Regions from separate parts of the Streptomyces sp. NPDC050856 genome, predicted to be linked through region 2. Evidence: riboswitches for the same ligand, from Rfam matches in the RefSeq annotation. Region 2 holds a riboswitch; the other holds the start of a gene.
The links. Region 2 has a riboswitch for S-adenosylmethionine ahead of thrC (threonine synthase). Riboswitches for the same ligand answer to the same signal wherever they lie in the genome.
Positions count from the first base shown of each region.

Region 1: it holds a riboswitch for S-adenosylmethionine, as region 2 does, so the genes downstream of both, AB0H53_RS17480 (aminotransferase class V-fold PLP-dependent enzyme) here and thrC (threonine synthase) in region 2, are expected to answer to the same signal.

Region 1 covers NZ_JBFAGV010000017.1:51,106-65,203, forward strand. Annotated here, with positions in the region: gene AB0H53_RS17425 (aminotransferase class V-fold PLP-dependent enzyme) at 1-550, opposite strand, end outside; gene AB0H53_RS17430 (cytochrome c oxidase subunit II) at 950-1,924, shown strand; gene ctaD (cytochrome c oxidase subunit I) at 1,921-3,669, shown strand; gene AB0H53_RS17440 (cytochrome c oxidase subunit 4) at 3,666-4,064, shown strand; gene AB0H53_RS17445 (Ig-like domain-containing protein) at 4,175-5,428, shown strand; gene AB0H53_RS17450 (hypothetical protein) at 5,472-5,873, opposite strand; gene AB0H53_RS17455 (heme-copper oxidase subunit III) at 6,051-6,671, shown strand; gene AB0H53_RS17460 (c-type cytochrome) at 6,738-7,547, shown strand; gene AB0H53_RS17465 (Rieske 2Fe-2S domain-containing protein) at 7,544-8,593, shown strand; gene AB0H53_RS17470 (cytochrome bc complex cytochrome b subunit) at 8,590-10,221, shown strand; gene trpD (anthranilate phosphoribosyltransferase) at 10,352-11,416, shown strand; SAM riboswitch class IV at 11,604-11,721, shown strand; gene AB0H53_RS17480 (aminotransferase class V-fold PLP-dependent enzyme) at 11,893-13,284, shown strand; partial or broken gene AB0H53_RS17485 (glycerate kinase) at 13,281-13,562, opposite strand; gene AB0H53_RS17490 (Lrp/AsnC ligand binding domain-containing protein) at 13,619-13,900, opposite strand; gene AB0H53_RS17495 (rhomboid family intramembrane serine protease) at 13,897-14,098, opposite strand, start outside.
Region 2 covers NZ_JBFAGV010000013.1:52,563-66,660, forward strand. Annotated here, with positions in the region: gene AB0H53_RS14615 (DUF4031 domain-containing protein) at 1-180, opposite strand, end outside; gene AB0H53_RS14620 (hypothetical protein) at 177-533, opposite strand; gene AB0H53_RS14625 (MurR/RpiR family transcriptional regulator) at 672-1,586, shown strand; gene murQ (N-acetylmuramic acid 6-phosphate etherase) at 1,601-2,521, shown strand; gene AB0H53_RS14635 (PTS transporter subunit EIIC) at 2,592-4,085, shown strand; gene AB0H53_RS14640 (hypothetical protein) at 4,237-4,443, opposite strand; gene AB0H53_RS14645 (hypothetical protein) at 4,440-4,655, opposite strand; gene AB0H53_RS14650 (hypothetical protein) at 5,891-6,064, opposite strand; gene groL (chaperonin GroEL) at 6,236-7,858, opposite strand; gene AB0H53_RS14660 (cold-shock protein) at 8,136-8,342, opposite strand; gene AB0H53_RS14665 (MoaD/ThiS family protein) at 8,751-9,026, opposite strand; gene thrC (threonine synthase) at 9,124-10,434, opposite strand; SAM riboswitch class I at 10,428-10,571, opposite strand; gene AB0H53_RS14675 (glucosyl-3-phosphoglycerate synthase) at 10,685-11,659, shown strand; gene AB0H53_RS14680 (trehalose-6-phosphate synthase) at 11,705-13,081, shown strand; gene AB0H53_RS14685 (hypothetical protein) at 13,199-13,561, shown strand; gene otsB (trehalose-phosphatase) at 13,686-14,098, opposite strand, start outside.

The DNA.
Region 1 (14,098 bases), on a different contig from region 2:
CCCGCCCCCACGCCAGCGACTGCGCCGCGTCCACCAGCAGCGGCACCCCGGCCGCCCGGCACGCCCCGGCCACCTCGCCCACCGGCTGCTCGGTGCCCACCTCGTGGTTGGCGGACTGGAGGCAGGCGAGGGCGGTGTCCTCCCGCAGCGCGGCGGCGTACCCGCCCGGGTCCACGCGCCCGGCCCGGTCCACCGCCACCTCGGTCACCGTCCCGCCCTCCGCCTCGTGGGCGGCGGCCGCGTGCAGCACCGACGAGTGCTCCACCGCGGACACGACCAGATGCCGCCCGGCCCGCCGTCGCCCGGCCAGCGCCCCGGCGACCCCCGAGTGCACGGCGCGCGTCCCCGAAGGAGTGAACACCAGCTCGTCGGGACGGCACCCCACCACCTCGGCGGCCGCCTCCCGCGCGGCGTCCAGCAGCATCCGGGCGCGCCGCCCCTCGCGGTACAGCCGGGCGGGGTCGGCCCACCCCTCGTCGAGCGAGGCCTGCAGGGCCTGCCGGGCGACCGGGTGGAGCGGGGCGGAGGAAGCGGCGTCGAAGTAGGGCACGCCCCCACGCTAACTCCGCCGCCCCCACCCCCGGATGCCCCGGGGCCCGGCGAGTGAGCCGAAGGGGCGCGCGGGTGCCGAGAGGGAGAACGCGCGCGGGGTCGTGAGGAACGAGCGACCCGAGCACGATGGACCGTCGGCGCACGCTCATGGCGCCCGGAGGCGGAGCGAGCCGTGCGAAAGGGGAGGCGGGCGGGGCCGAGCCCTGGAAAACCGCACCGAACCCTCAAAAGAGGTGCCCCCCGGCGCGTTGGGCACCCTCCCCGCGCGACCCCAAATTGCGTCCAGTAGGGTTTGGTCCGCATAAACATCCAAACCCCTGCCCGCGTCAGGGCCGGCGACCGACCAGCGAGACGGCCGCAGCCGACCGCGCGGGCGAGACTCTCGGGAAGGCGCTACGTGAGTCCCAACGGCTCCGACCGCTCGTCGCGGCGCCCGATGCGGCGGAAGCTGCCGCAGGTGCTGACTGCGGGCCTGATCCTGGCTACCGCCTCCGGTTGCTCATACAACTGGGAGGATTTCCCCCGCCTTGGTATGCCCACCCCGGTGACGGAAGAGGCACCTCGGATCCTCTCCCTCTGGCAGGGCTCGTGGGCGGCAGCGCTCGCCACGGGCGTGCTGGTCTGGGGTCTGATCCTGTGGAGCGTCATCTTCCACCGGCGCAGCCGCACCAAGGTGGAGGTTCCTCCGCAGACCCGGTACAACATGCCCATCGAGGCGCTGTACACGGTGACCCCGCTCATCATCGTCTCGGTGCTGTTCTACTTCACCGCGCGGGACGAGTCGAAGCTCCTCGCCCTCTCCGAGAAGCCGGCCCACACCATCAGTGTGGTCGGCTACCAGTGGAGCTGGGGCTTCAACTACGTCGAGGACGTCGACGGCAAGGCCGACACCGGCAACGCCGCGTCCGACCAGAACCTGGCGGTTCTGCCGGACCGGTACACCAAGGAGTTCCCCAAGGGCGCCGAGGGCGTCCACGACGCCGGCATCCCCGGTGACCGGAACCCGCAGAACGGCAACCCCGGCCCGACGCTGTGGCTGCCGAAGGGCGAGAAGGTCCGGTTCGTCCTGACCTCCCGTGATGTCATCCACTCCTTCTGGGTTCTGCCCTTCCTCATGAAGCAGGATGTCTTCCCGGGGCACAACGTCAACGCCTTCGAGGTGACTGCCACCAAGGAGGGCACCTTCCGGGGCAAGTGCGCCGAGCTCTGCGGCGTCGACCACGCCCGGATGCTCTTCAACGTCAAGGTGGTCTCCCCGGAGCGCTACCGGCAGCACCTGAAGGAGCTGGCCGAGAAGGGGCAGACCGGCTACATCCCGGCGGGCATTCAGATGACCGATCCGGCCAGGAACGCGGAGAGCAACCAACTGTGAGCATCCTCAACGAACCTCAGGGTGCCGCCGCAGCAGCCGACGGCTCCCGTGAGCCGTACGAGAACGAGCTGCCCGTTCGGCGCAAGCAGCCCGGCAACGTGGTCGTGAAGTGGCTGACCACCACCGACCACAAGACGATCGGCACGCTTTACCTGGTCACGTCGTTCGCCTTCTTCTGTGTCGGCGGCCTGATGGCGCTCTTCATGCGCGCCGAGCTGGCCCGTCCGGGTACGCAGATCATGTCGAACGAGCAGTTCAACCAGGCGTTCACGATGCACGGCACGATCATGCTGCTGATGTTCGCGACGCCGCTGTTCGCCGGATTCGCGAACTGGATCATGCCGCTGCAGATCGGCGCGCCCGACGTGGCGTTCCCGCGGCTGAACATGTTCGCCTACTGGCTGTACCTCTTCGGCTCACTCATCGCGGTGGCCGGCTTCCTGACCCCGCAGGGCGCGGCCGACTTCGGCTGGTTCGCCTACGCGCCGCTCTCGGACGCCGTCCGCTCGCCGGGTGTCGGCGCCGACATGTGGATCATGGGTCTGGCCTTCTCCGGCTTCGGCACGATCCTCGGCTCGGTCAACTTCATCACCACGATCATCTGCATGCGCGCGCCCGGCATGACGATGTTCCGGATGCCGATCTTCACCTGGAACGTGCTGCTGACCGGTGTGCTGGTCCTGCTGGCCTTCCCGGTCCTGGCCGCGGCGCTCTTCGCGCTGGAGGCCGACCGCAAGTTCGGCGCGCACATCTTCGACCCGACCAATGGCGGCGCGCTGCTGTGGCAGCACCTCTTCTGGTTCTTCGGACACCCCGAGGTGTACATCATCGCCCTGCCGTTCTTCGGCATCGTCTCGGAGATCATCCCGGTCTTCAGCCGTAAGCCGATGTTCGGTTACATCGGCCTGGTGGCCGCGACGATCGCGATCGCCGGTCTGTCGGTGACGGTGTGGGCCCACCACATGTACGTCACAGGTGGCGTGCTGCTGCCGTTCTTCTCCTTCATGACCTTCCTGATCGCGGTACCGACCGGTGTGAAGTTCTTCAACTGGATCGGCACCATGTGGAAGGGCTCGCTGTCCTTCGAGACCCCGATGCTCTGGACGATCGGCTTCCTGGTCACCTTCACCTTCGGTGGCCTGACCGGTGTCATCCTGGCCTCGCCCCCGATGGACTTCCACGTCTCCGACTCGTACTTCGTCGTCGCGCACTTCCACTACGTCGTCTTCGGCACCGTGGTCTTCGCGATGTTCGCCGGGTTCCACTTCTGGTGGCCGAAGTTCACCGGCAAGATGCTGGACGAGCGGCTGGGCAAGATCACGTTCTGGACGCTGTTCATCGGCTTCCACGGCACGTTCCTGGTGCAGCACTGGCTGGGCGCGGAGGGCATGCCGCGGCGTTACGCGGACTACCTCGCGGCCGACGGCTTCACCCTGCTGAACACGATCTCGACCATCGCGTCGTTCCTGCTGGGCCTGTCGATCCTGCCGTTCTTCTACAACGTCTGGAAGACCGCCAAGTACGGCAAGCGGGTCGAGGTGGACGACCCATGGGGTTACGGCCGTTCGCTGGAGTGGGCGACCTCCTGCCCGCCGCCGCGGCACAACTTCCTCACGCTGCCGCGGATCCGGTCCGAATCCCCGGCGTTCGACCTGCACCACCCTGAGATCGCCGCCCTCGGCCAGCTCGAGAACGACGGGCAGAAGGACACCGCGCTGTTCGGTGGCAAGGAGGTCGGCAAGTGAAGATCCAGGGCAAGATGTTCATCTGGCTGAGCTTCTTCATCCTCGCCATGGCCGTGCTGTACGGCCTGTGGTCGAAGGAGCCGGCCGGTACGACGGCGCTGTTCCTGGCCTTCGGCCTGGCGATCATGATCGGCTACTACCTGGCCTTCACGGCCCGGCGGGTGGACGCCATGGCGCAGGACGACAAGGAGGCCGACGTCGCGGACGAGGCCGGTGAGCTGGGCTTCTTCTCCCCGCACAGCTGGCAGCCGCTGTCGCTGGCGGTCGGTGGCGCGTTCGCCTTCCTCGGTGTCGCTCTGGGCTGGTGGCTGCTGTTCTTCTCGCTGCCGCTGATCCTCATCGGCCTGTTCGGCTGGGTGTTCGAGTACTACCGGGGCGAGAACCAGAACCAGTAGCTCGACCGCGCTCCCCGAGGGGCCCGGTGACCTCCGTACGGAGGCCGCCGGGCCCCTCGTTTGCAGTCATTCGGCGTGCCGGGGTCGACAGCTCTTCCTACCGTGTGCTTATGAGCCACACGCCGCGCAACCGCACCGTCCTCAGCTGCCTCCTGCTGGTCGTCGCCGCCGGCGCGAGCGCGACGGCGTGCGGTGGCCCCGACGGCCACCCGCTCTCCGTCGAGCCGTACGACGCGGCCCGCCAGGTCGCCTTCAACGCCCCGCCCGGCAGGGCCAAGGCGGCCCTCGACAAGCCCCTCGAAGTCACCGCCAAGGGCAGGGGGAGCCGCATCACGGACGTCACCGCCGTCGACGCGTCCGGCCGCTACCTGGCCGGCGAGCTCTCCGCGGACGGCGGCAGGTGGCGCTCCACGGCCCCGCTGGCCGCCGGAACCCGCTACACCGTCAAGGTGGCCACCGAGGACCGCAAGGGCGCTCCTGGGGCCCGTACGCTGACCTTCGAGACCGCCCCGGCCAAGAAGCTCCTGACGGTGGATCTCGGCCCCGAGCCGGGCACGTACGGCGTCGGGCAGCCCCTCACGGCGGAGCTGGGCGCGCCGGTGAGGTCCCGGGCCGAGCGGGCCGTGGTCGAGCGGTCCCTGAAGGTCCGCTCCACCCCGTCGGTGGAGGGCGCCTGGCACTGGGTGGACGACAAGAAGCTGCACTTCCGCCCCAAGGAGTACTGGCCGGTCGGCGCGACCGTCACCGCCACCAGCACGCTCGCGGGCGTCAAGGTCACCGGTGACTTCTACGGCGCCCCCGCCGAGCCCCTGAAGCTGACGATCGGCGACCGGGTCGAGGCCATCACCGACGCGTCGGCCCACTCCATGACCGTCAAGCGCAACGGACAAGTGATCAACACCATTCCGGTGACCACCGGGAAACCGGGCTTCTCCACCCGTAACGGGATCAAGGTGGTGCTCGGCAAGGAGTACTACGTCCGGATGCGCGGCACCACCGTCGGCATCCCCGCGGGCAGCAGCGACTCCTACGACCTGCCGGTGTACTACGCCACCAGGGTCACCTGGAGCGGTGAGTACGTCCACGCCGCGCCATGGTCGGTGGGCTCGCAGGGCAGCGCCAACGTCAGCCACGGCTGCACCGGCATGTCCACCGGCAACGCGGCCTGGTTCTACGAGACCGTCCGCCCCGGCGACCTGGTCACCGTCGTCAACAGCACCGGCAAGGAGATGGACCACTTCGGCAACGGCTTCGGCGACTGGAACGTGCCCTGGGACAAGTGGCGGCAGGGCAGCGCCGTCCTGGCCGGGACCAGGGAGGGCGGCGGCCCCGCCGACCTCGCCCGCCTCAGGCCCCACTTCTGAGGCCCCGCCTCCGGGCCCCGCCCGCCGGGGCCGGGGGCGGGGGTCAGGCCTCCACGGAGAGGTGGGAGCGCAGCAGGGCGGCCAGGGCGTCCGGGAACTCCACCGGGTCCACCGGAAGGGTCACCGCGCTGTCCGCGCGGCTCCAGGTGGCCAGCCAGGCGTCCTGCGGGCGGCCGATGAGCAGCAGCACGGGCGGGCAGTCGAAGACCTCGTCCTTGATCTGCCGGCACACGCCCATCCCGCCCGCCGGGGCCGCCTCGCCGTCCAGCACGCACACGTCGACGCCGCCACCCGCCAGCCGCTCCAGCACCGCGGGCAGGGTCGCGCACTCGACGTACTCGACCGGGGGAACGTCCGCCGCGGGCCTGCGCCCGGCCGCCAGCCGCACCTGTTCGCGGGTGTGGGCGTTGTCGCTGTAGACCAGGACGGTGGCGCTCGACTGCATGGTTCCTCCGAGACGTCGGCGGCATGGGCAGAACCGATGCGCCGGATGCTACTCCGTCCGGCGTCGTGTCAGCACCGGTTCGCGGGCCCGCTCCGATGGGCCGTTCGGCTTGGCCACACCCCGCCAACACACCGAACGGCACCCCCCGGAGTGAGGGCGGGATAAGCGACCGACATAATGTCGGTCGTGGCGACAGCAACGACAGTAGAAACCGGGCACGCGCACCCGTCGGTCAATCGGCCGAACCTCACCAGCGTCGGGACCATCATCTGGTTGAGTTCCGAGCTGATGTTCTTCGCGGCCCTCTTCGCGATGTACTTCACCCTGCGTTCGGTGACGGGTGCCGAGTTCTGGAAGACGCAGGCGGATCACCTGAACTTCCCGTTCTCGGCGACCAACACCACGATCCTGGTGCTTTCCTCGCTCACCTGCCAGCTCGGCGTCTTCGCCGCCGAGCGCGGTGACGTGAAGAAGCTCCGCACCTGGTTCGTGATCACGTTCGTGATGGGTGCGATCTTCATCGGAGGCCAGGTCCTCGAGTACACGGAGCTGGTGAAGGACGCGGGGCTCTCGCTCTCGTCCGACCCGTACGGCTCCGTGTTCTACCTGACGACCGGTTTCCACGGCCTGCACGTGACGGGCGGTCTCATCGCCTTCCTGCTGGTCCTCGGCCGGACGTACGCGGCGAAGAGATTCACCCACGAGCAGGCAACCGCCGCCATCGTCGTGTCCTACTACTGGCACTTCGTCGATGTCGTCTGGATCGGCCTCTTCGCCACGATCTACATGATCAAGTAATCGGGTCCGACACCCGACTACATCCAGCAAGCATCGACGCAGAAGATCCTGACACCGGGGTAATCCGTGAAAAAGCTCTCCGCACGACGACGCCATCCGCTGGCGGCGGTCGTCGTCCTACTTCTCGCGCTGGCGGCCACTGGGGGGCTGTACGCCGCGTTCGCACCCGCGGGCAAGGCACAGGCCGACGAGACCGCCCAGTCCCTCGCCATCGAGGAGGGCAAGAAGCTCTACACCGTCGGCTGCGCCAGCTGCCACGGAACCGGCGGTCAGGGCACCACTGACGGCCCGAGCCTGGTCGGCGTCGGCTCCGCATCCGTGGACTTCCAGGTCGGCACAGGCCGTATGCCGGCCCAGCAGCCGGGCGCCCAGGTGCCGGAGAAGAAGAACATCTACACGCAGGCCGAGATCGACCAGCTCGCGGCGTACATCGCCTCGCTGGGCGCCGGTCCGGTCACGCCGACCGAGAAGCAGTACAGCCCCGACGGCGCGGACATCGCGCGCGGCGGTGACCTGTTCCGCACCAACTGCGCCCAGTGCCACAACTTCACGGGCGCCGGCGGTGCCCTGACCAACGGCAAGTGGGCGCCGAGCCTCGACGACGTGACCCCGAAGCACATCTACGAGGCCATGCAGACCGGCCCGCAGAACATGCCGTCCTTCCCCGACACCACGATGCCGGAGAAGGAGAAGAAGGACATCATCGCGTACATCCGGACCGTGAACGACGACAGGACTGCGACCCCGGGCGGCTTCGCGCTGGGTGGTCTCGGCCCGGTCAGCGAGGGTCTGTTCGGGTGGATCTTCGGTCTGGGTTCGCTGATCGCCGTCGCCGTCTGGGTCGCGGCCCACACCGCTAAGGCCAAGAAGTCATGAGTAGCCAAGAGTTTTCCAAGGAGAGCCTGCCGAGCGAGCAGGACACCGCGCACGGCACGGCGGTAGCCGAGCACCCGTTCGCCGACCCGGGGCTGCCGCCCCACAAGCCCCGCATCCAGGACATCGACGAGCGGGCCGCCAAGCGGTCCGAGCGCACGGTCGCCCTGCTGTTCACGACGTCGATGCTGGCCACGGTGGCCTTCATCGCCTCGTTCGTGATCTTCCCGGTGGAGAAGATCGTCTACGTCTGGCCGCTCGGCCACGTCAGCGCGACCAACCTCTCGCTGGGTCTGACGCTGGGCATCGCGCTCTTCTGCATCGGCGCGGGCGCGGTCCACTGGGCCCGCACCCTGATGTCCGACGTGGAGGTCGCCGACGACCGGCACGCCATCGAGGCGGCGCCGGACGTCAAGGCCAAGGTCATGGCCGACTTCGCGGAGGGCGCCAAGGAGTCCGCGCTCGGCCGGCGCAAGCTCATCCGCAACACCATGTTCGGCGCGCTGGCCATGGTGCCGCTCTCCGGCGTGGTGCTCCTGCGCGAGCTGGGCCCGCTGCCGGAGAAGAAGCTCTTCCACACGTCGTGGGCCAAGGGCAAGCAGCTCATCAACATGAACACCAATGAGCCGCTGCGTCCCGAGGACGTCGCCGTGGGCTCGCTCACCTTCGCCATGCCCGAGGGCCTGGAGGAGAGCGACCACGACTTCAACAACAAGATCGCCAAGGATGCCCTGATGATCGTCCGGATCCAGCCGGAGGACATCAAGGACAAGCGCGAGCTCGAGTGGTCGCACGACGGCATCGTGGCCTTCTCCAAGATCTGCACCCACGTGGGCTGCCCGATCTCCCTGTACGAGCAGCAGACCCACCACGTCCTCTGCCCGTGCCACCAGTCCACCTTCGACCTCTCCGACGGTGCCCGCGTCATCTTCGGCCCGGCCGGCCACGCCCTTCCGCAGCTGCGGATCGGCGTGAATGACAAGGGCTTCCTCGAGGCGCTCGGCGACTTCCCCGAGCCCGTCGGCCCTGCATTCTGGGAGCGCGGATGAGCACCACGACCGCAACAGACAGTAATCGGAAGGCCCCCGCCGGCGAGCGGGTCGCCGACTGGGCCGACGGCCGGCTGGGGATCTACTCGCTGGCCAAGGCCAACATGCGGAAGATCTTCCCGGACCACTGGTCCTTCATGCTGGGTGAGATCTGCCTCTACAGCTTCATCATCATCATCCTCACGGGTGTGTACCTGACGCTGTTCTTCCACCCGAGCATGAACGAGATCGAGTACCACGGCTCGTACGTGCCGATGCAGGGCATCCGGATGACCGAGGCCTACGCCTCGACCCTGGACATCAGCTTCGACGTCCGCGGCGGTCTGCTGATCCGGCAGATCCACCACTGGGCGGCCGTCGTCTTCCTCGCCGGCATGTTCGTGCACATGATGCGCGTCTTCTTCACCGGCGCCTTCCGCAAGCCGCGCGAGGTCAACTGGCTGTTCGGCTTCCTGCTGCTCGTCCTGGGCATGTTCACCGGCTTCACCGGCTACTCGCTCCCGGACGACCTGCTCTCCGGCACCGGTGTCCGCTTCACGCAGGGCGCGATCCTGTCCATGCCGGTCGTCGGCACGTACATCTCGATGTTCCTGTTCGGCGGGGAGTTCCCCGGCCACGACATGGTGGCCCGGTTCTACTCGATCCACATCCTGCTGCTGCCGGGCATCATGCTCGGCCTCGTGGTGGCGCACCTGATCCTGGTCTTCTACCACAAGCACACGCAGTTCCCCGGCCCCGGCCGGACGAACAAGAACGTCGTCGGCATGCCGCTGCTGCCGGTCTACATGGCCAAGGCCGGAGGCTTCTTCTTCCTGGTCTTCGGTGTCATCGCGGTCATCGCCGGCGCCTTCACCATCAACCCGATCTGGACCATGGGCCCCTACCGCCCGGACCAGGTGTCCACCGGCGCCCAGCCCGACTGGTACATGGGCTTCGCCGAGGGTCTCATCCGGGTGATGCCCGGCTGGGAGATCAACCTGTGGGGCCACACGCTGGTCCTGGGCGTGTTCATCCCGCTGGTGGTCTTCGGCCTGATGCTCGCCGCGATCGCGGTCTACCCGTTCATCGAGTCGTGGATCACCGGCGACAAGCGGGAGCACCACCTGCTGGACCGGCCGCGCAACGCGCCGACCCGGACCGCCCTGGGCGTGGCCTGGGTGACCGGCTACATGATCATGCTGGTCGGTGGTGGCAATGACATCTTCGCCACCCACTTCCACATGTCGATCAACGCCATCACCTGGTTCGTCCGGATCTCCTTCTTCGTCGGACCGGTCATCGCGTTCGTCGTCACCAAGCGGATCTGCCTGGGCCTGCAGCGGCGGGACCGCGACAAGGTCCTGCACGGACGTGAGACGGGCATCATCAAGCGGCTGCCGCACGGTGAGTTCGTCGAGATCCACGAGCCGCTCAGCCAGGCCCAGCGGTTCGCGCTCACCGCGCACGAGCAGTACACGCCCGCCGAGATCGGCCCGTCGGTCGACGAGAACGGCGTCGAGCGCAAGCTCTCGCGCTCGCAGAAGCTCCGCGCGAAGCTCAGCAAGGGCTACTTCGGCGACGGGAACCAGATCCCCAAGGCCACCGCCGAGGAGTACAAGGAGATCAGCAGCGGCCACGGCCACCACTGATCGCCGGCAGCGCGACACCTGGGAATCGCCACAGCGGGAGCCCCGTCCATCGGCTGGACGGGGCTCTTCGCCGTCCTCGCGGGTCGATAGGGTGGGCTCATCCCTGTACGGATGGACACCAGGAGCGACCATGAGCGCTGTGCAACCCGCTGGAGGACCTGACACGGCGGGCCGCTCCTGGCCCGCGGTGCTGAACGGCCTGCTGGAGGGGCGCGACCAGAGCGCCGACGACACGGCGTGGGCGATGGAGCGGATACTGCGGGGCGAGGCCACCAACGCGCAGATCGCCGGGTTCGCCGTGGCGCTGCGGGCCAAGGGCGAGACCGTGGAGGAGATCGCCGGCCTGGTCCGGACCATGTACGCGCACGCCAGGGTGATCGACGTGCCCGGGCCGACCGTGGACATCGTCGGCACGGGTGGCGACGGCGCCAGGACCGTCAACATCTCCACCATGTCGTCGATCGTCGTCGCCGGTGCGGGCGCCAGGGTCGTCAAGCACGGCAACCGCGCCGCCTCGTCCGCCTCCGGCGCCTCCGACGTGCTGGAGAAGCTCGGCGTCAACCTGGAGCTGACGCCCGAGCGGGTCGCGGAGGTCGCCCGGGAGGCGGGCATCACCTTCTGCTTCGCGGTGAAGTTCCACCCGGCGCTGCGCCATGTGGCGGCGGCCCGCAAGGAGCTGGGCATCCGCACCACCTTCAACTTCCTCGGCCCGCTCACCAACCCCGCCCGGGTGCGCGCCCAGGCGACCGGTGTCGCGGACGCGCGGATGGCGCCCATCCTCGCCGGGGTGCTGGCCGAGCGCGGCTCGTCGGCGCTGGTCTTCCGGGGCGACGACGGCCTGGACGAGCTGACCACCACGGCCACCTCCCGGGTGTGGGTGGTACGGGACGGGGCGGTGCGCGAGGAGGCCTTCGACCCGCGCGACGTGGGCATCGAGCCGGTGCCGGTGGAGGCGCTGAGGGGCGCGGACGCGTCGTACAACGCCGATGTGGCCCGCAGGCTGCTGGGTGGCGAGACCGGTCCGGTGCGGGACGCCGTGCTGCTCAACTCGGCGGCGGCGCTGGTGGCCCTGGAGCCCGCGGACGCGCCGCTGGCCGAGCAGTTGCGGGCGGGTATGGCCAGGGCGGCCGAGTCGATCGACTCGGGGGCGGCCCTGGCCGTGCTGGAGCGCTGGGTCGCGGCCAGCAACGCCTGAGCCGCCGGCCCGCCCGGCGCGGGCCGCCCGGGCGCACCGGCTCAAGGGCCTTCGCGTACACGGGCCTCCGGTGGTGCCGGCGCACCGGCGAGGACCGCGGGGGTCCGGCTCCGGCCGGGCCCCCCGCCGTGTCCCGTCATCCGGACACGGGTTGCGCGGGATCGATCATTGGCATAACTTCTCGGCAGGTCATGAGTGACAGCGACTACGGCCCCGGCCCGCTGTCCGGCAACCCTCCGTCCGTGGCGGGGTGCCCCGGGTGAAGACCAGGCCGTGGGCAGCGAGGTCCGCGGCAAGCGCGGACCCCTGCAGACCCTGGGGTCCTGGTCCTCAAGGGAGCAGTCTCGTGAGCAAGCGAATGCGATAGGGCTGACAAGCCCCTTTTTCGCGCCCCCTTTTCCTTCCGTCGACGCCGCGTCCGCCATGCCGTGACGCGTTGACGCGACGGTTTCGCCTGCCTTGTACGGGAGTTCGCCGTGTCCGTTTCCAGTGTTGCCGCCGACCAGTCCGTATGTGCCCCTCTGCCCGTTCTGGGGCGAGACGTCACCGTGCCGCTGGTGACCGGGGGAGAGGTCACCTACGCCGCGCTCGACTACGCGGCGAGCGCGCCCGCGCTCCAGCGGGTGTGGGACGACGTGGCCGCCTACGCGCCGTACTACGGCAGCGTGCACCGCGGCGCCGGGTACCTCTCGCAGCTCTCCACCGACCTGTTCGAGAACAGCCGCGCGGCCGTGGCGGAGTTCCTCGACTGCCGCCCGGACGACCAGGTGGTGTTCACCCGGTCCACCACCGACTCGCTGAACCTGCTGGCCGCCACCCTGCCGGCCGGCTGCCAGGTCTTCGTCTTCGAGACCGAGCACCACGCCGCGCTGCTGCCCTGGGTGTCGTCCCCCGGCGCCACCGGGCGCGGGGGGAGGGACGCGCGCGTGACCTACCTGGACGCGCCCCGCACACCGGCACAGGCCGTCGACACCCTGGAGCGGGCACTGGCCGGCCGCGACGGCCACGGCCCCGCCCTGGTCTGCGTCACCGGCGCCTCCAACGTGACCGGCGAGCTGTGGCCGGTGCGCGAACTCGCCGCCACCGCCCACGCGCACGGCGCGCGGATCGTGCTGGACGCCGCGCAGCTCGCCCCGCACCACCCCGTCTCGGTGCGCGACCTGGACGTCGACTGGGTCGCCTTCTCCGGGCACAAGCTCTACGCGCCGTTCGGCTCCGGCGTCCTCGCCGGACGGGCCGACTGGCTCCAGGACGCCGAGCCGTACCTGGCCGGCGGCGGTGCCTCCCGGCAGGTCGCACGGCGCGCCGACGGCGGGGTGGACGTGGAGTGGCACACCACCGCGGCCCGCCACGAGGCCGGTTCGCCCAACGTCATCGGCGTGTACGCGATCGCCTCCGCCTGCAAGGCGCTGACCGAGGCCGGGTTCGACCGGCTGGTGGCCCGCGAGCGGGAGCTGATCGCCACGGTCCGCGCGGGCCTGGCCGGGGTGCCCGAAGTGCGGGTGCTGTCGCTGTTCGGCGACGACGCCCCGCGCGTCGGGGTCATCTCCTTCGTCGTCGAGGGCTGGAACAGCTCGCACTTCGCGGCGGCGCTGTCCGCCGAGTACGGGATCGGGGTGCGGGACGGGCTGTTCTGCGCCCACCCGCTGGTGCGCACCCTGCTCGGCGGCGACCCCGGGGGTGTGGGTGAGTGCGGCGCCCCGGACGGGGGGCCCGCCGCGCTCAACGCCATCCGGGTCAGCTTCGGGGCGGGGACGCCGGACGAGCACGTCGAGCGGTTCGTCCGGGCCGTGCGGGAACTGGTCCGGGACGGGGCTCGCTGGAACTACCGTACGGAGGACGGGCGCTGCGTGCCCGACCGCGGCTAGGAGGCCCCCAGGGAGCCGGGCCCTTTCCGCCCGGGGCGGACCCGGGTCCGGGAGCCGGGCCCTGGACCGGGTGCACGCTCCGGGCGCTCAGGCAGTGGCAGCGGGCCGGGCGTGATCGACTCGTAGGCGTCCGGACCCGCCAGGTCCGCGCCGCCGCCCGGGGTCCCCGCGAGGGGGAGGACCGGGACGCCCGCCTGCCGGGCGCGGCGCGCGACCGTACCGGGGACCTCGCCGCGCGGCGTCCGGCCGTCCGGGGCACCCCACCCGGTGATCACCGGGTCGGCGCGTGCCGGCCGGGTCCGTCCGGAGGGCCGGTCGCGGGCCGGGGCCGGCGTTACGCGTCGAGGCCGATCGCGAACGCCGCGTCCAGGTCGTGCTGGGAGTACGTGCGGAACGCCACGTGCGTGTCCGTCCCCAGGACGCCCGGGATCTTGCTGATCCGGCCGGGGATGACGTCCGCCAGGTCGTCGTGCCGGGCCACCCGCACCATGGCGATCAGGTCGTACGTACCGGTGACGGAGAAGACCTCGCTGACGCTGTCCAGGGCGGCGATCGACTCCGCGATCTCCGGGATGCGGTCCACGCTGGTCTTGATGAGCACGATCGCGCTGATCACGGCTGTCCTTCTCCCTCGGTGGCCGCTGGCTGGACCTTCACTCTAGTCCCCCGCCGGAACCGTCCCCAGGCGTAGAGGAAGCCCAGGGCGAAGCCCACCACGTGGGCCAGGTACGCGACGCCCGGCCCGGTGCCGGCGTTCCGGGCGGCGAGCCACTGCAGGACGAACCAGAAGACCAGCACGATCCAGGCGGGGAAC
Region 2 (14,098 bases):
GGCCACCGCGTCCGCGTACCGGTCGGAGGGGATGTCGTAGTGGTCGCCGTCGAACGCCCGGGCGGGCGCGCCGATCGCGGCGGCGAAGGCGTGCAGTTCCTCGTAGGACACGTCGCTGACCAGGTGGGACCACATACGGCCGTGGCCCGGCCAGGTGGGCGGGTCGATGTAGACCGTCACGTCAGGCCGCCCACCCGGGCCACCACCACGCCCGCCTTGCCGCAGACCCAGTGCGGGTCCGGGCCCAACTCCGGCTGCACCTCCAGCGCGTGCGGGTCGCCCGCGTCGCAGACCGGGCACAGCGGCCAGCGTCCATGCCGTTCGAGCAGCGCGTCCTGCACGTCCTGGGCGACGAGCCCGGTGACGTACTCGGCTCCCTCGGGCCACTGCTGGACCCACCAGCGGCGGTGCGTCACCGCGTCCTCGACCAGCGAGACCACCTCGGCCCGGGCGACCTCCCGCGCCATGAGGTCGGCGAGAACGAGCGCGCGGGCGGCGTGCAGAGCCTGTTCGGTGGGGTCCAGCGTGTCCATGGAGCCATTGTCACCCCGGGGAACGCCTGTGCCACCAGTGACGGAACTGGGGTTGACGGCCCACCGCACTGAAAATACGTTTCAGATGTGACCGACCATGTGAAGGAAAGTTTCACCCGGCGGAGCGCGCAGCCCACCGTGCCCGCCGCCGTGCCCGCCGGTCCCGCGGCCCCCGCGCCGGCGGCGCTGGCCGCCAAGGTGCGCACCCTCGCACCGTCGATGACCCGCTCCATGCTGCGGGTCGCCGAGGCCGTGGCCGGCGACCCGGCGGGCTGCGCCGCCCTGACGGTCACCGGACTGGCGGAACTCACCGGCACCAGCGAGGCCACCGTGGTCCGCACCGCCCGGCTGCTCGGCTACCCCGGCTACCGGGACCTGCGCCTGGCGCTCGCCGGACTGGCCGCACACCAGCAGTCGGGCCGGGCGCCCTCGGTCACCGCCGACATCGCCGTGGACGACCCGATCGCCGACGTGGTCGCCAAGCTCGCCCACGACGAACAGCAGACCCTCGCCGACACCGCGGCCGGCCTCGACACCGTGCAGCTCGGCGCCGCCGTCACCGCGCTGGCGGGCGCCCGCCGCACCGACATCTACGGGGTCGGCGCCTCGGGCCTGGTCGCCCAGGACCTCGCCCAGAAGCTGCTGCGCATCGGCCTGATGGCGCACGCCCACAGCGACCCCCACCTGGCCGTCACCAACGCCGTACAGCTCCGCTCCGGTGACGTGGCGATCGCCATCACCCACTCCGGCTCCACCGGGGACGTCATAGAACCGCTCCGCGTCGCCTTCGACCACGGCGCCACCACGGTCGCCATCACCGGCCGGCCCGACGGGCCCGTCTCGCAGTACGCGGACCACATACTGACCACCTCCACGGCCCGCGAGAGCGAACTGCGCCCGGCCGCGATGTCCTCCCGGACCAGCCAACTCCTGGTGGTCGACTGCCTGTTCACCGGCGTCACACAGCGGACGTACGAGACGGCGGCCCCCGCGCTCGCCGCCTCCTACGAGGCACTCGCCCACCGCCACAGCCCCCGGACCAGCACCCGTTGAAAGAGCCCCGACCGATGACCTCCCCGGACCTCCAGTCAGAGCTGTCGACCCTCACCACCGAAGCGTTCCGGCCCGAACTCGCGGAGATCGACCAGCTCCCGACGGCCGAGATCGCCCGCCTCATGAACGCCGAGGACCAGTCCGTCCCCGCCGCCGTCGCGGGCGAGCTCCCACGGATAGCGGCGGCGATCGACGCCGTCGCGGAGCGCATGGCGCGCGGTGGCCGGCTGATCTACGCGGGCGCCGGCACCGCCGGGCGGCTCGGCGTGCTGGACGCCAGCGAGTGCCCGCCCACGTTCAACGCCGACCCCTCCCAGGTCGTCGGCCTGATCGCGGGTGGCCCCACCGCGCTGACGGCGGCCGTCGAGGGCGCGGAGGACTCCTCGTCCCTGGCGGTCCACGATCTCTCGGCCATCGGTCTGACCGCCGACGACACGGTGGTCGGCGTCTCCGCCTCGGGCCGCACGCCGTACGCGCTCGGCGCGGTGGAGTACGCCCGCTCGGTCGGCGCCCTGACGGTCGGTCTGGCCTGCAACCGGGACAGCGCCCTGGGCGCGGCGGCGGACCACCGCGTGGAGGTGGTGGTCGGCCCCGAGTTCCTGACCGGCTCCACACGGCTGAAGGCGGGGACGGCCCAGAAGCTGGTGCTGAACATGATCTCCACGATCACGATGATCCGGCTCGGCAAGACGTACGGAAACCTGATGGTCGACGTCCGCGCCACCAACGACAAGCTCCGCGCCCGCTCACGCCGGATCGTCGCCCTGGCCACGGGCGCGCCGGAGGACCGGATCGAGGCGGCGCTCACGGCGACCGGGGGCGAGGTGAAGGACGCCATCCTCACCCTGCTGGCCGGCGTGGACGCCCCCACGGCGGCCGCGCTCCTGGCGAAGGCGGACGGCCACCTCCGCAAGGCCCTGACCCTCCCCGACTGACCCCCTGCCCGCGCCCCGGGCCCCGGACCGACCACCCCCCGGCCGGCGCCCCCGCACAGCAAGGCACCCCATGCACCGGACTCCCCCCACACCCGCGCCTTCGTCCCCGCCCTCGCCCCGTGCCACCGCCGCCGCGCTCCTCCCCCTCCTCGGCGGCGCCGGGAACGTCACCTCCGTCGCCCACTGCATGACCCGCCTCCGTGTCGGGCTGCTCGACCGGGCGCTGGTCCGGGACGAGGAGCTGCGGGCCCTCCCGGCCGTCCTGGGCGTCGTGGAGGACGACGAGACGTACCAGGTCGTCCTGGGCCCCGGCACGGTCGCCCGGGTCACCCCCGAGTTCCAGGCCCTGGTGGCCGCGGCCCCCACCACCGCGCACGACCTCGCCGCCCGGGGCGCGGCCATCAAGGCGGCCCAGAAGGCCAGGAACGCCACCCCCGTCAAGCTCCTGCTGCGCCGCCTCGCCAACATCTTCGTCCCCCTCATCCCGGCCCTCATCGGCTGCGGCATCATCGCCGGCCTCAACGGCCTCCTCGTCAACCTCGCCGTCCTGCCCTCCCTCACTCCCGCCCTCACCGCCATCGCCTCCGGCTTCATGGCGTTGATCGCCGTCTTCGTCGGCCACAACACCGCCAAGGAGTTCGGCGGCACGCCGGTCCTCGGTGGAGCGGTCGCCGCGATCATCGTCTACGCGGGCGTGGCGGACATCGAGGCGTTCGGCCAGCGGCTCTCCCCCGGCCAGGGCGGCGTGCTGGGCGCCCTGGCCGCCGCCCTGCTGGGGGTGTACGTCGAGAAGGGCTGCCGCCGCTGGGTGCCGGAGTCGCTCGACGTGCTCGTCACGCCGACGGTCACCGTCCTCCTCGCCGGCCTGGTCACCGTCTTCGGGCTGATGTTCGTGGCGGGCGAGGTCTCCTCCGCCATCGGCGTGGGCGCCGACTGGCTGCTGGCCAACGGCGGCGCGGCGGCCGGTTTCGTCCTCGGCGGCCTGTTCCTCCCGCTCGTCATGCTCGGCCTGCACCAGGCCCTCATCCCGATCCACACCACCCTCATCGAACAGCAGGGCTTCACCGTCCTGCTGCCCATCCTGGCGATGGCGGGCGCGGGCCAGGTGGGGGCGGCGGCGGCCGTCTACGTCCGGCTGCGCCGTGACACCTCGATCCGCCGCACGATCAGATCCGCGCTCCCCGCCGGCCTGCTGGGCGTCGGCGAACCGCTCATCTACGGCGTCTCCCTCCCCCTCGGCCGCCCCTTCGTCACGGCGTGCGTGGGCGGCGCCTTCGGCGGTGGGTTCATCGGACTGTTCAACATGCTGGGCGACACGGTCGGTTCGACGGCGATCGGCCCGTCCGGCCTGGCACTGTTCCCGCTGCTCGACGGCGCCGGCGGCCTCGACGGCCGGACGGTCGCCATCTACGCGGGGGGCCTGCTGACCGGCTACGCCGCCGGCTTCGCCGCCACGTACCTCTTCGGCTTCGGCAAGGACGCCGGCCTCGACCGGACCACCTCACCGGCCCCCGGGCCGGCCGACCGCCCCGCACCCCGGAAGGCACCCGCCGCCGGGCCGTGAGCCGTTCGGCGGGGAACGGGGGGCCGCGATGGCACCGGCCTCCCCGGTCCCGTCCGGACCGGCGTTCCCCACCCCCATGAGCCGTACGGGAGTCCCCCCGCCCCGGCCCGGCCGGGCACCCGCGACGGCGGACCGCCCGCCCGCTCCCGCCTCAGCCGGTCGAGGGACGCCAACGTCTGTTCAGCTCCCGCACGCGCGCCCGCAGCACGTCCCCCGGCGGCGCCGGGAGCAGCGCGTCGAGCGGGCAGTCCCACTCGATCCCCCCGCCGACCGGCCGTAGCTGCACGAAGCCCCCGACATGGCCCATGACCTCGCCGATCCGGCCGTCCCGGGCGTCGAGCATGTACTCGCCGGTCATCGGCGCACCTCGTGCAGCACCGCGATCAGCCGCAGCGCCGTGTCGAGGTTGCACCGCCCGAGGTCCACCAGCGGGTACGCGTCCTCCCCGGCGGCCGAGACCGGGTCCACCCGCAGGGAAGGGAGGGTCACACCGACCTCGCCGAGCTCACTCCTCAGCTGGGCCACTACCTCTTCGGCCGCCCGCAGTCGCTCCGCCGATCGCACGGTCATGACCCGCCACCTCCACGCTGAGTATTCGCCTTCTGTACACAGAGTGGTCGCCAACCGGTCCGCCTGAACGGAGTCGGCGTGCCAACAACCCCATCTGGCTAACGGGAGTTGCGCCACGCCCGCACGGGCCACCTGGATCCCGTCCCGTCACCCAGGGCGATGGTCGGATCAGAGCCTCGCCACCGACCGCGAATCGGCCGGTGACGGCGGGAACGGGACTCCGGCCGGCACGATCCGGCACGGCCGCCGAGGAGTGCGCGCCACCGCCCCGGAGTTCGGGTCCCGGGCCGGTGCGCGGCCGGTGGCCCCGGTGGTTCCGGGCGCCGCGCGGGCCCTGGTTGCCCCGGAGCTCAAGCCCCGGGCTCCGCGCCCTCTCACCGAGGAATGGTTGTGGGTCGGGGACTCAACCCGTCCACCCACCCCGCCAGTTGACTATGCGGAGTGAACGACGACTGGTGGGCGGCCTTCCAGCGGGGCGAGATCCCCGATGAGCGGCCACCGAGGCGGCCCACGCGCTCCCGGGCGTACATCCTGCTGGCCGCGCCGAGCCGCACCGCGCCGGTGAGGTGCCTCTCGCACACCGACTGCGAGTCGCTGGCGCCGCTCGTCGGCGAGTGGTTCGAGCGCGGCGCCTCCGAGCAGACCGTCCTGACCGCCCTGACCGCCGGTCTCCCCGACCCCGTCCACCACCCCGCCGTCCTGGCCCGCAACCGTCCGACCACCAAGATGCCGCCGGAACGCGTCACACCGGTCAAACCGCCCTGCGCCTGCCGGAGTGCTCCCGCCTCCCGCCCGCCGAGGTCCGCGCCCACGCCGCGCAGGCCCGCGCGGCGCAGGCCCGCGCGGCGCCGGTCCGAGGGGGCGTCACCCCGGAGGTGGACGGACTCAGTCGATCGCGCTGAGGTGGACGCGGCCGCTGTCACCGCCGAGCCGGCGCACCGCCACCCGCGGGGCGTTAAGGTCCCCGTCGCGGGGGGCGCACACCTGCCCCTCCAGAGCGCGTGGCAGCGTGTCGGGTCCGGGCAGCCCGAGGCGGGCGAAGGGCGTGGCCGGGGCGGCGGGGTCGCGGCGGGATTCCTCGCGTGTCCTGAGGTCCCGCTCGGCGCGCAGCCGGCTTGGGCGCCACCTCGGCGGTGGGCAGGGCGCGGGCCATCAGCAGCCCGTCGTCCTGGAACCCGTGCTGATGGGCGGCCCGGCGGTCGGCGGCCCCGGCGGGGACGGTGACACCCGTCCGCTCACTGACGGTCGCCGGTGTCGCCCTCGTCCCGGTACGGCACTTCGCGGCGCCCGGCGGCACCGTCCCCCTCCGCCGAACAGGAGGCCAGGGCCGGCCCGAGCACACGGAGGGCGAGCACGGCGACGGCCGGCACGCCGCTCGAGGAGCGGCCCGGCTCGCTGGGTGCGGTCACCTCGCGTCTCCGTTCCACCGCTGCCATGTCGCGTCCCGTCGCCCCCGGTGAGGCCGCCGGCACGGCGGCCGGGCGGGCCCCGCGACAACGCCCGAGGGCGGCACCCCTGGGAGAAGGGGTGCCGCCCTCGGTCTCGTCTCGAACGAGAAGGACGTGTCCGATCCGGGAGGATCAGAAGTCCATGTCACCGCCCGGCATGCCGCCCGGAGCGGCCGCGGCGGCCTTCTCCGGCTTGTCGGCGATGACGGCCTCGGTGGTGAGGAACAGCGCCGCGATGGAGGCGGCGTTCTGCAGCGCGGAGCGCGTGACCTTCGCCGGGTCGATGATGCCCTCGGCGATCATGTCCACGTACTCACCGGTCGCGGCGTTCAGGCCGTGGCCGACGGGCAGGTTGCGGACCTTCTCCACGATGACGCCACCCTCGAGACCACCGTTGACGGCGATCTGCTTGAGCGGGGCCTCCAGGGCGAGCTTCACGGCGTTGGCGCCGGTCGCCTCGTCACCCTCGAGCTCCAGCTTCTCGAAGACGCTGGACGCCTGGATGAGAGCCACGCCACCACCGGCGACGATGCCCTCCTCGACGGCGGCCTTGGCGTTGCGCACCGCGTCCTCGATGCGGTGCTTGCGCTCCTTGAGCTCGACCTCGGTGGCGGCACCGGCCTTGATGACGGCGACGCCGCCGGCCAGCTTCGCCAGACGCTCCTGGAGCTTCTCGCGGTCGTAGTCCGAGTCGGACTGCTCGATCTCGGCGCGGATCTGGTTGACGCGGCCCGCGACCTGGTCGCTGTCACCGGCACCGTCGACGATGGTCGTCTCGTCCTTGGTGATGACGACCTTGCGGGCGCGGCCCAGCAGGTCCAGGCCGGCGTTCTCCAGCTTGAGGCCGACCTCCTCGGAGATGACCTGGCCACCGGTGAGGATGGCGATGTCGTTCAGCATGGCCTTGCGGCGGTCGCCGAAGCCCGGGGCCTTGACGGCGACGGACTTGAAGGTGCCACGGATCTTGTTGACGACCAGGGTCGACAGGGCCTCGCCCTCGACGTCCTCGGCGATGATCAGCAGCGGCTTGCCGGACTGCATGACCTTCTCCAGCAGCGGGAGCAGGTCCTTCACCGAGGAGATCTTGGAGTTGACGATCAGGATGTACGGGTCGTCGAGCGACGCCTCCATACGCTCCATGTCGGTGGCGAAGTACGCCGAGATGTAGCCCTTGTCGAAGCGCATACCCTCGGTGAGCTCCAGCTCCAGACCGAAGGTCTGGGACTCCTCGACGGTGATGACGCCTTCCTTGCCGACCTTGTCCATCGCCTCGGCGATGAGCTCACCGATCTGCGTGTCGGCGGCGGAGATGGAGGCCGTGGAGGCGATCTGCTCCTTGGTCTCCACGTCCTTGGCCTGCTCCAGCAGCGCGCCGGAGACGGCCTCGACGGCCTTCTCGATGCCGCGCTTCAGCGCCATCGGGTTGGCGCCGGCGGCGACGTTGCGCAGTCCCTCGCGGACCAGCGCCTGGGCGAGAACGGTCGCGGTGGTCGTACCGTCGCCGGCGACGTCGTCCGTCTTCTTGGCGACTTCCTTGACCAGCTCGGCGCCGATCTTCTCGTACGGGTCCTCGAGCTCGATCTCCTTGGCGATGGAAACACCATCGTTGGTGATCGTGGGGGCGCCCCACTTCTTCTCGAGGACGACGTTGCGACCCTTGGGGCCAAGGGTGACCTTGACGGCGTCGGCGAGCTGGTTCATCCCGCGCTCGAGACCGCGCCGTGCCTCCTCGTCGAACGCGATGATCTTGGCCATGTGAAGTGGTCCTCCCGGACTGGGGTGGATTTCTCCGGACCGCGCTGGCGCCCGCGACGGACGGCCCACACACCTGGTGGTTCCTTGCCCCACCTGGCCTGTCGGCCTCACCGACTCGGTCCTTCGTTGTCACTCTCACTCTGCGAGTGCTAACGCCAATGATTAGCACTCGACCCCGGAGAGTGCAAGCGCCTGCCACGCGCGAGGGGCCCGTATCCCAGTGCGGGATACGGGCCCCTCGACTCCGCTGGTGCGGTCGTGGCCGAACGCGCCGTGGTCAGCCGGCGGCGAGCTTGACCATGTCCGCCTGCGGACCCTTCTGGCCCTGCGAGATCTCGAACTCGACCCGCTGCCCCTCCTCCAGGGTGCGGTAGCCGTCCATCTGGATCGCGCTGTAGTGGACGAAAACATCCGCACCACCGTCGACCGCGATGAAGCCGTACCCCTTCTCCGCGTTGAACCACTTGACGGTGCCCTGAGCCATGCCTAACTCCCCTATTACTGGCCCTTGCACAGGACCGCACTTCGCGGACCCGGGTCAGACCTCGCTCCCCTGACAGGTGGGAGCGTGCGCCGGAACGCGTCGACCGCCGCTGAATGTATCTGTCCAACTGCCGTCTGCAACAGGTCAATCGGACGAGAATTCCGAGCGCGCGTGAACGGAAATCACGGTTGAATCCACAGGATTCCCGGGCAAGTCGGGCCGGGCGCGGCGCAGATATGGCGCATTCTGTGCGGCTACTTTGACTGCATCTTGTCGCCACCGGCTGCGGGCTCATATGCGAGCGGCATGATCGGCGGTGGCGGCTTCCCCAACTCTACCGCGCTCAACCATGGAGAATTTCCCCCTCCGCTTGTGTGGACGGAGGGGGCAATTGTTCTGCCGGGGCCGTCAGCCGCCGGCGACCGCCGGAATGATCGACACGCCGGCGCCGTCCGGGGTGGCGGCGGCGAGGCCGCCCTCGAAGCGGACGTCGTCGTCATTGACGTACACATTCACGAACCGGCGCAGCTTGCCCTGGTCGTCCAGGACGCGGGCGGCGATACCGGGGTGGTTCTTCTCCAGCGACTCGATGACCTCGGCGAGGGTCGCGCCCTCCGCCGTGACCTCTGCCTGGCCCCCCGTGTACGTGCGGAGGATGGTGGGGATGCGGACCTTGACGCTCATGGGTGCTGCCTTTCGGGGTGATCTCGACAGGACTCGGCCGTGGGCGGGCGGCCGGCGGCGGGCGGGCGGACGGCCCGCTAGCCGGGGAGCCGGAGGCTCAGTGGGCCAGTCCGGCGTCGCGGAACGCGTCCAGGCTGGGGCGGATCGTCGCGGTCGGCCCGGTGGTCGGGGCCACGGCGTCCAGGGTCTTCAGGCCGTCGCCGGTGTTGAGGACGACCGTCGTCAGCGCCGGGTCGAGCAGACCGTTCTCGATGAGCTTCCTGGTCACACCCACGGTCACCCCGCCGGCCGTCTCGGCGAAGATCCCCTCGGTGCGGGCGAGCAGCTTGATGGCGTCCACGATCCGCTCGTCGTCCACGTCCTCCACCGCGCCGCCGGTGCGGCGGGCGATGTCCAGGACGTACGGGCCGTCGGCCGGGTTGCCGATGGCCAGCGACTTGGCGATGGTGTCCGGCTTCTGCGGGCGGACCACGTCGTGGCCGGCCTTGAAGGCGGTGGACACCGGCGAGCAGCCCTGGGCCTGGGCGCCGAAGATCTTGTACGGCCGGTCCTCGACCAGGCCGAGCCGGATGAGTTCCTGGAGTCCCTTGTCGATCTTCGTGAGCTGCGAGCCGGACGCGATCGGGACGACCAGCTGGTCGGGCAGCCGCCAGCCGAGCTGCTCGCAGATCTCGTACGCGAGCGTCTTGGAACCCTCGGCGTAGTACGGGCGCAGGTTGACGTTGACGAAGCCCCAGCCCTCGCCGAGCGGGTCGCCGATGAGCTCCGAGCAGAAGCGGTTGACGTCGTCGTAGTTGCCCTCGATGCCGACGAGGTCGCCGCCGTACACCGCGGCCATGACGACCTTGCCCTGCTCCAGGTCGTGCGGGATGAACACGCAGGAGCGGAAACCGGCCCGGGCGGCGGCGGCGCCGACCGCGCCGGCCAGGTTGCCGGTGGAGGAACACGACAGGGTGGTGAATCCGAAGGCGCGGGCGGCCTCCAGGGCCTGGGCCACGACCCGGTCCTTGAAGGAGTGGGTGGGGTTGCCCGAGTCGTCCTTGACGAAGAGCCTGCCCGGCTCGACGCCCAGCTCGCGGGCGAGGTTGTCGGCCTTGACCAGCTTGGTCCAGCCGGGGTTCAGGTTGGGCCTGTCCGCGACATCGGCGGGGACGGGCAGCAGCGGGGCGTAGCGCCAGATGTTCGCGGGGCCCGCCTCGATCCGCGCGCGCAGGGCCTCGGGGTCGCCGGCCGGCAGGTCGTAGGCGATTTCGAGCGGCCCGAAACACAGCTCACAGGCGAAAATGGGACCGAGTTCGAAACGCTCTCCGCATTCGCGGCACGAGAGGGCGGCGGCGGGACCGAGGTCGACGTTCTTGGCGGTGGCGACAGTCTGTACAGCCATGGAGGCGAGGCCCTTTCTCCTCATCTTCCTCATGGCGCACTTCGCCATGAGACGGATTTGGCACCTTCCCTAGCCGGGGCCTCGCGCGAGATCTGCGAGTGCCGACTGGAGGGTTGCCGGGGCTTCAACGGGCCGTTTCCCTCTGCCCCTCTGGATGAGCGGTATGTGGTTGTCAGCGGGACCCCGACATGCGAGGGCCGTCCGCGTTGCTCAAGACTGTAACCGAACCCCTGGGCGGCCGAGATGGTCGTCCGATCCGCGAGATGGAGATCACGTGCTGGATGAGGTGGAGCGCTGGCTGGCCCGGCGGTCCTGGTCGGTGGCGGACCGTCCGCTCGACCGGTTGCTCGCCGCCAAGCGGGCGGGCGGCACCACGGTCAGTGTGGTGCTCCCCGCCCTGAACGAGGAGGCGACGGTCGGCGGGATCGTCTCCGTCGTCCGCCGCGAACTGATGTCCGGCGCGGTGCCGCTGGTGGACGAGCTGGTCGTCGTGGACTCCGGTTCCACGGACCGCACGGCCGAGGTCGCCGCCGCGGCCGGGGCGCGGGTGGAGCACCGGGACGCGATACTGCCCCGGATACCCGCGGTGCCGGGGAAGGGCGAGGTGCTGTGGCGGTCGCTGCTGGTGACCGGTGGCGACATCGTCTGCTTCGTCGACGCCGACCTGCGGGAGTTCTCGGCGGACTTCGTCACCGGGATCGTCGGTCCGCTGCTGACCGACCCGGACGTGCGGTTCGTGAAGGCGATGTACGACCGGCCGCTGAGCTCCCCGGAGGCGGCGGGCGCGCCGGGCGCCGGGGCCCAGGGCGGGAGGGTCACCGAGCTGGTGGCGCGGCCGCTGCTCAACCTGCACTGGCCGAGGCTGGCCGGGTTCGTCCAGCCGCTGGGCGGTGAGTACGCGGCGCGGCGCTCGCTGCTGGAGCGGCTGCCCTTCCCGGTCGGCTACGGCGTGGAGCTGGGGCTGCTGGTGGACGCGCTGGACCTGGTGGGCCTGGACGCGCTGGCGCAGGTGGACGTGGGGGTGCGGCTGCACCGGCACCAGGACGACCGGGCGCTGGGGCGGATGGCGGCGGCGATCTACCGGACGGCGCAGCTCCGGTTGGAGCGGGGGCACCAGGTGCGGCCCCGGCTGACCCAGTTCGACCGGGGCGCGGAGGGGTTCGTGCCGCGCACCCATGCCGTGGACACCGAGGAACGGCCGCCGATGGCGGAGGTGGCCGAGTACGCGCGGCGCCGGCGGGCGGCCTGAGAGCCGTACGTTTGAGCGTTTCGGGTACGGGCTAGGTTCGTCTCCATGGCAGCCCAGATTCTCGTCGCCTCCAATCGCGGTCCCGTCAGCTACGTACCGGGGGAGGACGGCACACTCGACCCCCGGCGCGGCGGTGGCGGCCTGGTCTCGGGACTCTCGGCGATCGGGCCGGACGCCGGAGCGCTGTGGGTGTGCGCGGCACTGAGCGACGGCGACCGGGAGGCGGTACGGCGCGGGATCTCGGAGCCGGGCGTGCGGATGCTCGACATCGACGCGGGCACCCACCACGACGCGTACAACGGCATCGCGAACTCGGTGCTCTGGTTCGTGCACCACATGCTGTACCAGACGCCGCTGGAGCCGGTCTTCGACGCGGAGTTCCGGCGCCAGTGGGACGCCTACCGCGTCTACAACCGGGCGTTCGCCGAGGCGCTGGCGGCGGAGGCGGCTCCGGGCGCGACGGTGGTCGTCCAGGACTACCACCTGGCGCTGGCGCCGGGCATGCTGCGCGAGCTCCGTCCCGACCTGCGGATCGGTCACTTCTCGCACACCCCGTGGGCTCCGGTGGACTACTTCCGGATGCTGCCGGACGACGTGGCGGAGGAACTGCTGCGCGGGATGCTGGGGGCGGACCGGCTGGGCTTCCTGACCCGGCGGTGGGCGGACGCGTTCACCGGCTGCTGCGAGCGGATCGTGGGCGGCACGGGCACCACGGAGGTCGGTGTGCACGGGCTGGGCGCCGACGCGGACTTCCTGCGTGAGCGCTCCCGGCGGGCGGACGTGGACGAGCGGATGGCGACGCTGCGGGAGCAGGTCGGCGACCGCCGGACGATCATCCGGGTGGACCGCACGGAGCTGTCGAAGAACATCGTGCGCGGTCTGCTGGCGTACCGCGCGCTGCTCGCGGAGCACCCGGAGTGGCGGGGTCGGGTGGTCCACATCGCGTTCGCGTACCCCTCCCGGCAGGACCTGGCGGTGTACCGGGAGTACACGGCCGAGGTGTCGCGGGTGGCCGAGGAGATCAACGCCGAGTACGGCACGGCGGACTGGACGCCGGTGCTGCTGCACGTCAAGGACGACTTCGCGCGTTCGCTGGCCGCCTACCGGCTGGCCGACGTGGCCCTGGTCAACCCGATCCGGGACGGCATGAACCTGGTCGCCAAGGAGGTCCCGGTGGTCTCCGACGCGGGCTGCGCCCTGGTGCTGTCCCGTGAGGCGGGCGCCCACGAGGAGCTGGGCGACGACGCGCTGACGGTGAACCCCTACGACGTGACGGGTACGGCGGCGGCGCTGCACCAGGCCCTGACGATGCCCGCCGCGGAGCGCGCGGACCGCACCAAGCGCCTGGCGGCGGCGGCCACGGCCCTCCCGCCGGCCCGCTGGTTCCTGGCCCAGCTGGAGGCGCTGCGGGCGGCCGGGTAGCTCCCGCCCGGACCCGCCGCCGTGGTGGAACGGCGGGTTCCCCTTCCCGTTCCCGCCCGCTCGCGTGAACCGGCCCCGGTCGGGGCAGCCGGGACGGACGAGAGGGAGGATTGAGTCATGTACCTGGCAGGCTTACCGGACACCGCCACCGAGTGGGGCTGGATGCTGGGGGCGCTGGCGCTCTACGTGGTCGTCGGTTTCGCGCTGGAGTACCGCGCGCGGCGGCGCCGGGGATCGGCGCGACCGGCGAAGGAGGCGCTGCGCGACCTCGACGACCGCGAATGGCCCCAGTCGCCCCAGCAGTACCTGACCAGCCGGATGGTGCTGCTCGGCGGCATGCTGGCCATGGTGCCGGTCGCGCTGGTCACGTCGGGAACGGTCCGTCAGGTCGCGCTGGTCGTGGTCGGTGCCGCGGCCGTCGCGGTGTGGGCCTACTACGACCACCGCACCGAGAAGCGGTCCTCCGCCGACCGAAGCTAGGCACCGCGGGCGCGCCGGGCGGCCCTCGCCATGGGTGGACCGGGCCGCCCGGGCCGCCGGAGCTGGACGGCCCCCGGGCCGCCGGAGCTGGGCGGCCGCCCGGCCCGTCGTCCGTCCGGCCCGCTCAGCCCGCCGCCCGCGCCAGCGCCGAGAGGAGGTCCACCACTCCCGCCGGCCCCGGTACCAGCAGGTCGGCCCGGGCGGCGACCTCCGTCACCTCGGCGCTGCCGCTGCACACCAGCAGTCCCGGGACCCCGTCGGCGCGGAGCTCGTCCACGGCGGCGAAGGCGGGCAGGTCGCCCAGGTCGTCACCGGCGAAGACGACCGACTCGGCGCCGGTCTCACGGACGTACTCGGTCAGGGCCACGCCCTTGTCGATGCCCGGGGGGCGCAGTTCGAGGACCAGGCGGCCCGGTTCCAGGACCAGGCCGTGACGGGCGGCCAGCTCACCGAGCGGGACCACCAGCGCCTCGAAGGCGGCCTGGGGGTCCTCGGCCCGGCGGGTGTGGACGGCGACCGCGCGGCCCTTCTCCTCGA